3 regions of the Micromonospora sp. WMMD975 genome follow, and region 3 is predicted to be linked to each of the others. Evidence: riboswitches for the same ligand, from Rfam matches in the RefSeq annotation. Region 3 holds a riboswitch; each other region holds the start of a gene.
What was found. Region 3 has a riboswitch for cyclic di-AMP ahead of O7613_RS10725 (transglycosylase family protein). Riboswitches for the same ligand answer to the same signal wherever they lie in the genome.

Region 1 (3,266 bases), 1.7 Mb from region 3:
CCCGGTGGGCTGACCCACCTCACTTGCACACATAGCGATGTGAGCATAGATTTGTTCCGGCCGAGCTATGGGGCGGAGGGTGTGCGCGTGGGTGCAGGTCATGACCACAGCGGCGCGGTGACCAACGCGGCGCAGCGCCACGCCGGCCGGCTCTGGGCGGCGTTCGCGCTGCTCACCGTGCTGATGCTGGTCGAGGCGGTGGCCGCCTTCACGACCGGCTCGCTCGCGCTGCTCTCCGACGCCGGGCACATGTTCACCGACGTGCTCGGCATCGGCATGGCGCTCGCCGCGATCACCGCCACCCGGCGTGCCCGGACCGACCCGCAGCGCACATTCGGGCTCTACCGGCTCGAGGTGCTCGCCGCGCTCGCGAACGCGGTGCTGCTCGGCGCCGTCGCGGTCTACGTCCTGGTCGAGGCGGTACGCCGGTTCGGCGAGCCGCCCGAGGTGCTCGCCGGGCCGATGCTCGTGGTGGCCGTGCTCGGGCTGCTGGCCAACATCGCCGCCTTCGCGCTGCTGCGAGTCGGCGCACAGGAGAGCATCAACCTGCGCGGGGCATACCTGGAGGTGCTGGGCGACCTGCTGGGCTCGCTCGGGGTGATCGGCGCGGCGATCGTCATCGCGTTCACCGACTGGTGGTGGGCCGACCCGGTGGTCGCGGTGGCGATCGGCCTGTTCATCCTGCCGCGCACCTGGCGGCTCGGCCGGGCCGCGGTACGCATCCTGGTGCAGGCCGCGCCGGAGCACCTCCAGGTGACCGCGGTGCACGACCGGCTGGCCGCCGTGCCCGGCGTGGCGGAGGTGCACGACCTGCACGTGTGGACACTCACCTCGGGGATGGACGTCGCCTCGGCGCACCTGACCACCGACCCGCGCGCCGAGGTCGCCACCGTGCTCGCCGCCGCCCGGGCCGCGCTGCACGAGGACTTCTCGATCGATCACGCCACGTTGCAGATCGAACCCGGAGCGTCCGCCGGCGGCTGCGGCCCGACCGAGTGGTAATTAGGACAAACTTAAATCTGGGTGGCTATTGTTGGCAATTGCCGGTTTTGCCCGGTATTCGGCTCCGGCTGGTGGAGCCGGGTCCGGGCCGCGCCGGTAGGCTCGATCGCGGCCAACCCACGGGCGTCACTCCGGCGCCGGTGGAGCGGCCATCGCCTAATCGCCCGTGGGGCGAGCCGGGGAACCACGTACGTGGGGTGCATCCGCGTCAGCGGTAGGGATCTTCCGTCCCGAACCCGTCAGCTAACCCGGTCGGCGGTTGACGGAAGGACACGTGAATGCCCACAGTGGCACCTGTACGACGGACGGCCGCCCGGTTGGCGGCCCTGCTCGTCGCGACGCTGGCCCTCGGCGTCGCGACCGTGCCGGTCTCCCCCGCCACGGCGGCGCCGACCGGCCGGCTCGCCGCCGCACCCGGCGACGACGACGAGGGCGGCACACCGACCCTGCGCGCCCAGCTCGACGCCGCCAGCAAGGGCTGGCTGGAGGCCAAGGCCGCGCTGAACAACTCGGTCAACCGGCAGAAGCAGCTCAACGACCGGCTCACCACGATCGGCGCGGAACTGACCGAACGCGACGCCAAGGTCGGCGAGATCGCCGGGGTGGCGTACCGCACCGGCCGGATGGGCACCGCCGCGGCGCTGCTCGCCAGCAACAGCCCGGAAGGTTTCATGGACCGGGCCGCGGCCCTGGAGACCGTCGCCGCGCACGAGGACCGGACCCTGCGCGAGCTGATCGCCACCCGGGACGAGGCGGTCCGCACCCGCGCCGCGCTCACCGTCGAGATCAGCGAGCAGCGCAAGCAGGTCGCGGTGATGGCCAAGCGCAAGGAGCAGGCCGAACGGGCGTTGGAGGTGGCCAACCGCAAGCCGCCGGCGAGCGCCGGCAGCAGTGGCGGCGGCAGCAGCGCCCGAGGCTCGTCCTCGGCCAACGCGAAGCCGGCCAAGCGCAACTCCGACGGCTCGTGGCCGGCGGAGTCGTGCAGCGTCAACGACCCGACGCCGGCCAGCGGCTGCATCACCCCGCGCACGCTGCACGCGCTGCAACAGGCCAAGGCGGCCGGCTTCACCAGGTACGTCTCCTGCCACCGACCCAGCGGCTCGGGTGAACACCCGAAGGGGCGGGCCTGCGACTTCGCGGCCCAGAAGAACGGCTTCGGCGGCGTCGCCAGCGGCGGCGACAAGACGTACGGCAACAACCTGTCCGCGTACTTCATCCGCAATGCCGACCGGCTCGCCGTGCTCTACGTGATCTGGTTCAAGGAGATCTGGCTGCCCAGCAGCGGCTGGAAGTCCTACAGCGGGGGCAACGGCGACCCGTCCAGCGACCACACCAACCACGTGCACCTGTCGGTCTACTGAGCACTACGCTCCCCGACGTACGCCGGATGTCGTCGCGCGGCCCACGACGTGGGCCGCGCGACGGCCGACGATCGGCGCATGGGACGACTCTCGCCGACCGGCCGCAAGGCGCTGCTCACCGCGCACCTGGTCACCTCGCTGGGCTGGCTCGGCACCGACCTGGGGCTGCTCGCGCTCGGCGTGGCCGGGCTGCGCGGCGCCGACGCGGAGGTGGTGTACCCGGCGGCGGCGCTGCTCGCCACCTGGTTGTTCGCGCCGCTGAGCGTGGCGGTCTGGTTGGTCGGCACCGCCAGCGCGCTGCTCACCCCGTGGGGTCTGCTGCGCTGGCGCTGGGTGCTGGTGAAGTTCGCGCTCACCACCGTGATGCTCGGCCTGGTGCTGCTCCTGCTCACCCCCCGGATCCGGCACCTCGGCGCGCTCGCCGGGGCCGCCGACACCCACCTGCGGGTGGATCTGGTGGTGCCGCCGGCCGTCTCGACCGCGCTGCTCCTGGTCGCCACCGTGCTGTCCACGTACAAGCCGTGGGGTCGGCTGCGCCGCAGCGGCTGAGTCGTCACGTCAGGCCGACCGGCCCTCCAGGGTGGCGCCGAGACGGGCGGCGAGCCCCAGGTGGGCGGCCCGGGCCTGCCGGAACGCGTAGCCGAACAGCGGCGCTGGTGCGGTGAGGGTGATCTCCACGTCGATCCGCACCACGCCGTCGGGCTCGTCGCGCATCCGGGTGTGGTTGCGCACCGTCGTCGCCGGCTGCTGCCGGGCCACGGTGACCACCTCGTCCTCGTTGGCGATCAACACGTCCGCCTGGTAGGTCACCGGGAAGTGCAGCGGGCCGAGCTCCAACCGGTCGGTGATCGCGTAGCTCGCCAGCGCGCCCGGCCGGGGCGGCAACTGCCGGACCCGGACGAT
Region 2 (3,266 bases), 3.4 Mb from region 3:
GCCAGGCGGCTGCTGGTTGCAGCCGACGAACGCCGGCCGGTTGGTGGTGACGTCCGGGTCGATGGTGACCAGGCCGGTACGCGCGGTGCCGAGGGTCCGGAATGGTGCCTTCATCAGGTCGAAGTAGTGCGACCAGTCCCAGTAGGGGCCCGGGTCCCAGTGCATGCCGCCGACCGCCGCGGCGGTGATGCCGGGCACGTTGTCGTGACCGATGATGTGCTGCCGGTCCAGCGGGATGCCGAACTTCTGCGCCAGGTAGCGGACCAGCTTGGCCGAGCTGCGGTACATCGCCTCGGTGTACCAGGCGCCGTTTCCGGCGAAGCCCTCGTGCTCCAGGCCGATGGACTTGGCGTTGACGTACCAGTTGCCGGCGTGCCAGCCGACGTCCTTGGCCTTGATGTGCTGGGCGACGTAGCCGTCCGCCGAGCGCAGCGTGTAGTGCCAGCCGAGGTAGTCGGCGCGCTTCACCAGGTCGACGCTGGGGTCGAAGTAGCCCTCGGTGTCGTGGATGACGATGTATTCGATCTTCTGCTGCTTCGGCCGGTTGCCCAGGTCGTGGTTGCCGTAGTCGCCCGGGTCCGCGCTGAGCTGCTCGTACGGTGCGGGGATCCACTCGCAGGCCAGCCGCACCGGGCACTCCAGCCCGTCCGGCCGCTGCGCGTGGCGCAGCCCGAGCCGGCTGAGCACCCCGCGGTCCGGCCGGGCGGCGGTGGCGGCCATGGTGACCCGCTGCCCGTCGTCGGTGGTCCGGGTCGCGCCCTGGCCGAGCTGGTCGTAGACCTCGTCGGCGAAGGCCGCCGCCGCGTCCGAGGTGTCCGCGCCGGAGTAGCGGGCCACCGCGCCGTACCAGGCCGCCGCGTCGGTGCCGGCACCGACCGGCCCACCCAGTGCCTTCTGGTACGCGGCGAGCAGCGCCGCGCCACCACGGATGTTCGCGGCCGGATCGGTGCGCAGCTTCTGCGCGTCGAGGCCGGTGAGCGTCGCGGCGGCGTCGAGCGTCTGGAGCGAGGCGGTGGGCAGCGGCTTCTCCCGGGCCGGTGCGGCGGTCGTGGCCGGGTCGAGGGTGAGCGGGCGGGAGTCGTCGCCGCGCGGGTCCTCGTCCTCGCCGACGTGCGCGCTGCGGGGCAAGGCGAGGACGTGCGCGGCGTCGGTGAGGTGCATCGGGCCGTAGCCGCCGCTGGTGCTGGGCTGCCCCGGGTGGGCGTCCCAGCGGGACTCCAGGTAGGAGACGCCGAGCAGCACGTTCTGCGGCACGCCGTATTCGGCCGCCGCGGCGGCGTACTGCTTCTGCCTGTCGTCGTTGCTGGATAGGGTGTTCGGTGGCGCGGCGGTCACCGGGCCGGTGGTCGCCAGCGCGGTGGCTGTCGCCACGGCGGCGGCGAGCAGCATCCGTCCGGCCGACGGCGGGGGCGAGAGGTGCATCGAACCTCCTGGACAGGGATGGGGGTCACTGCGTCCCCACCCTCACTCCGCGCACCCGTGACGGTCAATACCTTTCCGCCGGATAATCTGATGTGAAAAAAAGCTTCACTCATGTCCGGGGTTGCCCATTCCGTACGGAGTGTCACGGCCGTTCGGGTTGCGGATCGATAACGGGGATCCCTACTCTGGCCAATTGTCGGCCCGTACGTTCACCGTCCAACCCGGCCGGTGACGGTCCGACACCGCCGAGTCGCCTCCGGGCGAATCGGGGACCCAGGTACCTGGGGTGAATCCGCAGCCACTGCGGTAGGGCGTCCCCCTTCCCGCCCGAACCCGTCAGCTAACCCGGTAGGCGGTCAGGAAGAAGGAGTACCGACGCCCGGTGGCACACCATGCCCCGCGGCCGTCGTCGAGCCGGTCGATCGACCGGTCCGCCGTCGCGCCGCGTTCCCGCTGGTCCCGCTTCACCACCACACTCGCCGCCCTGGTCGGCGCCGCGGTCGTCCTGACCGGAGGCGCGACGGCGGCCCACGCCGAACCCTCGGTCGCCGAGATCGAAGCCCGGATCGACCGCGACTGGAACAAGCTCGAACCCGTCATCGAGCAGGTCAACGCCGTACGCGAGCAGCTCGCGCTGCGACGCAAGCAGGCCGACGCGCTCGGTCGGCGGATCGCCCCACTCCAGGCCCGCGTGGACGCCGCGCTCGGCCAGGTCGGCGGGCTCGCCGCCGACGCGTACAAGGGCGACAACCTCTCGACCGTCAACGCCCTGCTGGGCAGCCGCTCGCCGGGCGAGCTGATGAGTGGCCTGGAGCTGCTCGACCGCTTCGCGCGCCACCAGCAGGAGCAGGTGCGCACCATCGCCGATCTGCGCGACGAGCTGGCGGCGAAGAAGAAGCCGCTGGACGAGATGGTCGCCGACCTGAGCCGTACCGAGGCCCAGCTCGCGGCGAAGAAGAAGCAGATCGACGCCGAGATCGCCAAGCTCCAGAAGCTGCGGCTCAAGGTGTACGGAAACGGTGGCGGTGGCAAGCTGCGCCCGGTGCCCTGCCCGGCCGGGTACCCGGGTGGCGCGGCCGGGGTGGCGGTCAAGTTCGCCTGCGCCCAGATCGGCAAGATCTATGTCTGGGGCGCCGCCGGCCCGGACCACTTCGACTGCTCGGGCCTGACCATGGCCGCCTGGGCCAAGGCCGGTGTCTCGCTGCCGCACAACGCCCGCCAGCAGCACAACGTCACGAAGCGGGTCAGCCGCGCCGAGTTGCGCGCCGGTGACCTGGTCTTCTACTACGCCGACCTGCACCACGTGGGGATGTACGTCGGCGACGGCTGGGTGGTGCACGCCTCCCAGTCCGGCAAGCCCATCACCATGAAGCGCGTGGACGACGGCGACATCAACAGCTACGGCCGCCCCACCTGAGGTGTAAGGAGGGGCCCCCGCTTAACGCATTCGGTATAGGCGGGGGCCCCTCTTAACAACCACGATCGGCTGGCGTCAGCGCGTCGGCCAGGTGCGCCAGCTCTGCCACGACCGGCTCGGCGTCGGGCCGCGCTGACCCTGGTAACGCGACCCGTAGACGGCCGAGCCGTACGGGTGCTCGGCCGGCGAGGAGAGCCGGAAGATGCAGAGCTGGCCGATCTTCATGCCCGGCCAGAGCGTGATCGGCAGATTCGCCACGTTCGACAGCTCCAGCGTGATGTGACCGGAGAAGCCCGGGTCGATGAACCCGGCGGTGGAGTGCGTCAGCAGGCCGAGCCGGCCCAGGCTGGACTTGCCCTCCAATCGGCCGGCGAGCTGCTCGCCCAACGAGATCACCTCGAGCGTGGAGGCGAGCACGAACTCACCC
Region 3 (3,266 bases):
GAGGCGGTCCAGCACCGGTGCCAGGCCCGCGTCGGAGCGGCGCAGGTGCGGGAAGATCGAGGCGTCCTCCAGGCCGTGGTGCTGGGTCACCACCGTGCAGTACGCGGCGCAGTACGCGCCGAGCGTCCAGTTGTTCTGCCGCATCGTCATCTCGTTCAACGCGGCCCGCGCCCCGCCCGGCGAGACCGTGCCACGCTTGACCTGTGCCAGCAGGTCACGCACCTGGGCCAGCTCCTGGCGCAGGTGGTCGTGCACGTCCACCAGGTGCTGCCCGGCGGCCTGCGCACGGGCCGGGTAGACGTGTCCGGCCGGCGCCGGTGGGGCGCTCGGCCGGTCCGCCTCGTCCCAGAGGCGGCGCGCGCTCAGGCGTACCCCCGGATCCGGGGTGGGGGTGACCGCGAGCGCGGTCGGGAAGCCGGTGGCGGCCTGCTCCTCGGCGACCGCGCGGGCGCCGCTGCCCGGCGTGGTGCGCTCGGCGGCGACCAGCTCCCGGACGGCCGGCGCCACCTCCTGGGCGAAGAGTTGGATCGCGCGCGGCTCGTCGCTGCCGAGGATGAAGGTGGTGATGCCGTGTTCCAGCGTCAGCCCGGCCAGCTCCTCCACCCACTGTTCCGGCGGGCCGGCGAGGAAGCCGGTGGACGAGCGGGCGAACGTGCCGGTGACGTTGAGCATCCGGCGGATCGCGCCCGGGTCCCGGCCTGCGGCCCGCGCGCCGTCGTCGACGAGCGTGTTGAGCGCCGGCAGGTCGTCCGGCCCTTTCGGCAGGTACGCCAGCGACGGCAGCCAGCCGTCTGCGGCGCGCCCCACCAGCCGCAGCATGCGCGGCTTGTACGCGCCGACCCAGATGCCCACCGGGTGCGCCGGGGCCGGCCCGCGTTTCGCGCCGACCACGCGGTAGTGCTCGCCGGCCACCCGGATCATGCCGCGCCGGCCGGTGTCCCAGACCTCGCGGATCACGGTGATCGCCTCGTCGAGCGCGTCGACCGCCGCGCCGGGGGAGAGCCGCCGGCCGCCGGTCGCCTCGATGGCGTCCCAGAACGCGCCCGCGCCCAGCCCGAGTTCGATCCGGCCACCGGTGAGCAGGTCCAGGCTGGCGACGCTGCGGGCCAGCACCACCGGCTGACGCAGCGGCAGGTTGAGCACGTTGCCGGCCAGGCCGATCCGGTCGGTGGCGGCGGCCACGTACGACATCAGCGTCCACGTGTCCAGGAAGCCGGGCTGGTACGGGTGGTCCTGGAACGTGACCAGGTCCAGCCCGGCCTGCTCGCAGAGGGTCGCCAGCGCCACCACCTGTTCGGGGTGCCCGGCGGCGGGGGTGAGGAAGCCGCCGAAGGTCAGCTCGTGTCCGTGTTCGGTCATCCGCCCCGCTCCTCGCGTGATCTTGCCCGGTCCCGCCCACGGTAGCTCCGTCGTCGGGCCGGACGGCCGTGTACCCGGCACCGATCCCGTTGCGGCGCGACCGATTCCGCCCCCACCGCGCTCGCCTGGCCCGATCGCCCGGCTGGGTGAAGAACGTCACAAGAAGTGGGCAATCGCGGATATTCGTCCCTAGCGTCGGTTCCGTTCGCAGACGCGGACACCACGGGCCGGTAACGCCTAATCCCGCCGCCGGCCCGGCGGAACCGAAACTCGGGCGGGAGCGGGGGACCCACAGGTTCCACGGTGCACGTCACCTCGGGGTGAAGCCGCCACCGGCGGCCGGGCTCCTCGGCCCGAACCCGACAGCTCACCTCGTCGGCGTGGAGGAATCCACATGTCAACTGCATACTCAGCCCGGCACCGCCGGAGCGTGGCCCACCGCGCCACGGCCCGCCGGACCGCTGTCGGCGCGATCGTCGCCGGCGCCGCCACCGGCGCCGCGGCACTGCTCGGGCCGGCCGCGCCGGCCAGCGCCGCGAGCGTGAACTGGGACGCCGTCGCGCAGTGCGAGTCGGGCGGCAACTGGCACATCAACACCGGCAACGGCTACTACGGCGGGCTCCAGTTCTCCCGGAGCACCTGGAACGGCTACGGCGGCCAGAAGTACGCCGACCGGGCCGACCTGGCTAGCCGCTCCGAGCAGATCGCCGTCGCCGAGAAGGTCCTGCGCGGGCAGGGCATCGGCGCCTGGCCGGTCTGCGGCAAGAAGGGCGGGTCGACGAAGACGTACGCCGCCAAGGAGTCCGGCTCGACCACGTCCGCGAAGAAGGCCACCTCCTCGCAGAGGGCGTCGGCGCCGAAGAAGGCGTCCGCGCCGAAGCGCTCCAGCAGCGCGCCGGTCGCGGGCACCTACCTGGTGCGGCCCGGGGACACCCTCTCCGAGATCGCCGCGACCCAGCACGTCGACGGGGGCTGGCGTGCGCTGTACGCGGATAACCGGGCCGTGGTCGGCGCGGACCCCGGCCTGATCTTCCCGGGTCAGCGGCTGCGCCTGCGCTGATCCTGAGTCGTGTCGCGTCGCGATCCTGGGGACCGCGTCGCGCCCCACGAGCGATGCGAACGCCCGGCCGGGCCATCCGGCCGGGCGTTCGCCGTCGCGCGACACGCCGGGAACGGCCGGCGTACGTCCTGCGTGCGGCGTCGGCGGCCGGTCCGGTGCGGCGGGTGACGAGGTTCCGACGTCGACGGTTGCTATGGTCACGAGGCTTGGCTAGGACGTGAAGAAAGCGCGGATATGACCAACGATGCGTTCTCGGCCGCCGCGAGCCTCGACGAGCTGCTGACCCGCACCCAGCAGGCGCTGGCCGCGATGCGGTCCCGGGCCACCGTGCACGCCGACGGCGAGCCGGGCGAGCTGCTCCGGGCCGAGGGCACGGCGGCCGGCGGCCGGGTGCGCGCGGTCGCCGTCCAGGGTGGCCGGTTGGACTCCGTCGCCGTCGACCCGGCGCTGGCCGACGAGCCGCTTGACGTCCTCTGCGGACACCTCGTCGTCGCCGTCAACGCCGCGCTGACCGAGTTGGACGCGCAGGTCAGCGCCTCGGCCCGGGCGGACACCGACGCGCTCGCCGCCCGGCTCGGCGGCCTGCCCGACCAGGCGGAGCTGTTCAGCCGCGCGATGCACGAGGTGGCCGCGCGCATCCGGCGAGACCGCGCCGTCGCGTCCCGCGCCGCCCGCCCCGCCTGACCAGGTCCGTCCACCCGGCCGGCCCATGCGGCACCGGCCGCGCCGCGTCCGACTGCTCGCCCGGTGCTCCGGCAAAGCGCCGGCGTCGGCGAACGCGCCTTCCCTGGCCTGCTTACTGGGATTGACCTTCCGAATAGCGGGAACGGCAGAGATCTTGGTAGGA

Region 1: linked by a shared signal. The riboswitch ahead of O7613_RS18030 (hypothetical protein) and the one ahead of O7613_RS10725 (transglycosylase family protein) in region 3 are both predicted to bind cyclic di-AMP.
Region 2: linked by a shared signal. The riboswitch ahead of O7613_RS26245 (NlpC/P60 family protein) and the one ahead of O7613_RS10725 (transglycosylase family protein) in region 3 are both predicted to bind cyclic di-AMP.

Annotation. Positions count from the first base shown of each region.
Region 1 covers NZ_CP120739.1:4,162,368-4,165,633, forward strand. The annotation lists gene O7613_RS18020 (AAA family ATPase) at 1-13, shown strand, start outside; gene O7613_RS18025 (cation diffusion facilitator family transporter) at 88-1,002, shown strand; cyclic di-AMP (ydaO/yuaA leader) riboswitch at 1,146-1,276, shown strand; gene O7613_RS18030 (hypothetical protein) at 1,281-2,363, shown strand; gene O7613_RS18035 (hypothetical protein) at 2,442-2,912, shown strand; gene O7613_RS18040 (SRPBCC family protein) at 2,922-3,266, opposite strand, start outside.
Region 2 covers NZ_CP120739.1:5,885,960-5,889,225, forward strand. The annotation lists gene O7613_RS26240 (peptidoglycan recognition family protein) at 1-1,422, opposite strand, end outside; cyclic di-AMP (ydaO/yuaA leader) riboswitch at 1,656-1,791, shown strand; gene O7613_RS26245 (NlpC/P60 family protein) at 1,805-2,839, shown strand; gene dcd (dCTP deaminase) at 2,915-3,266, opposite strand, start outside.
Region 3 covers NZ_CP120739.1:2,488,454-2,491,719, reverse strand. The annotation lists gene O7613_RS10730 (LLM class flavin-dependent oxidoreductase) at 1-1,359, opposite strand, end outside; cyclic di-AMP (ydaO/yuaA leader) riboswitch at 1,611-1,755, shown strand; gene O7613_RS10725 (transglycosylase family protein) at 1,754-2,419, shown strand; gene O7613_RS10720 (YbaB/EbfC family nucleoid-associated protein) at 2,654-3,103, shown strand.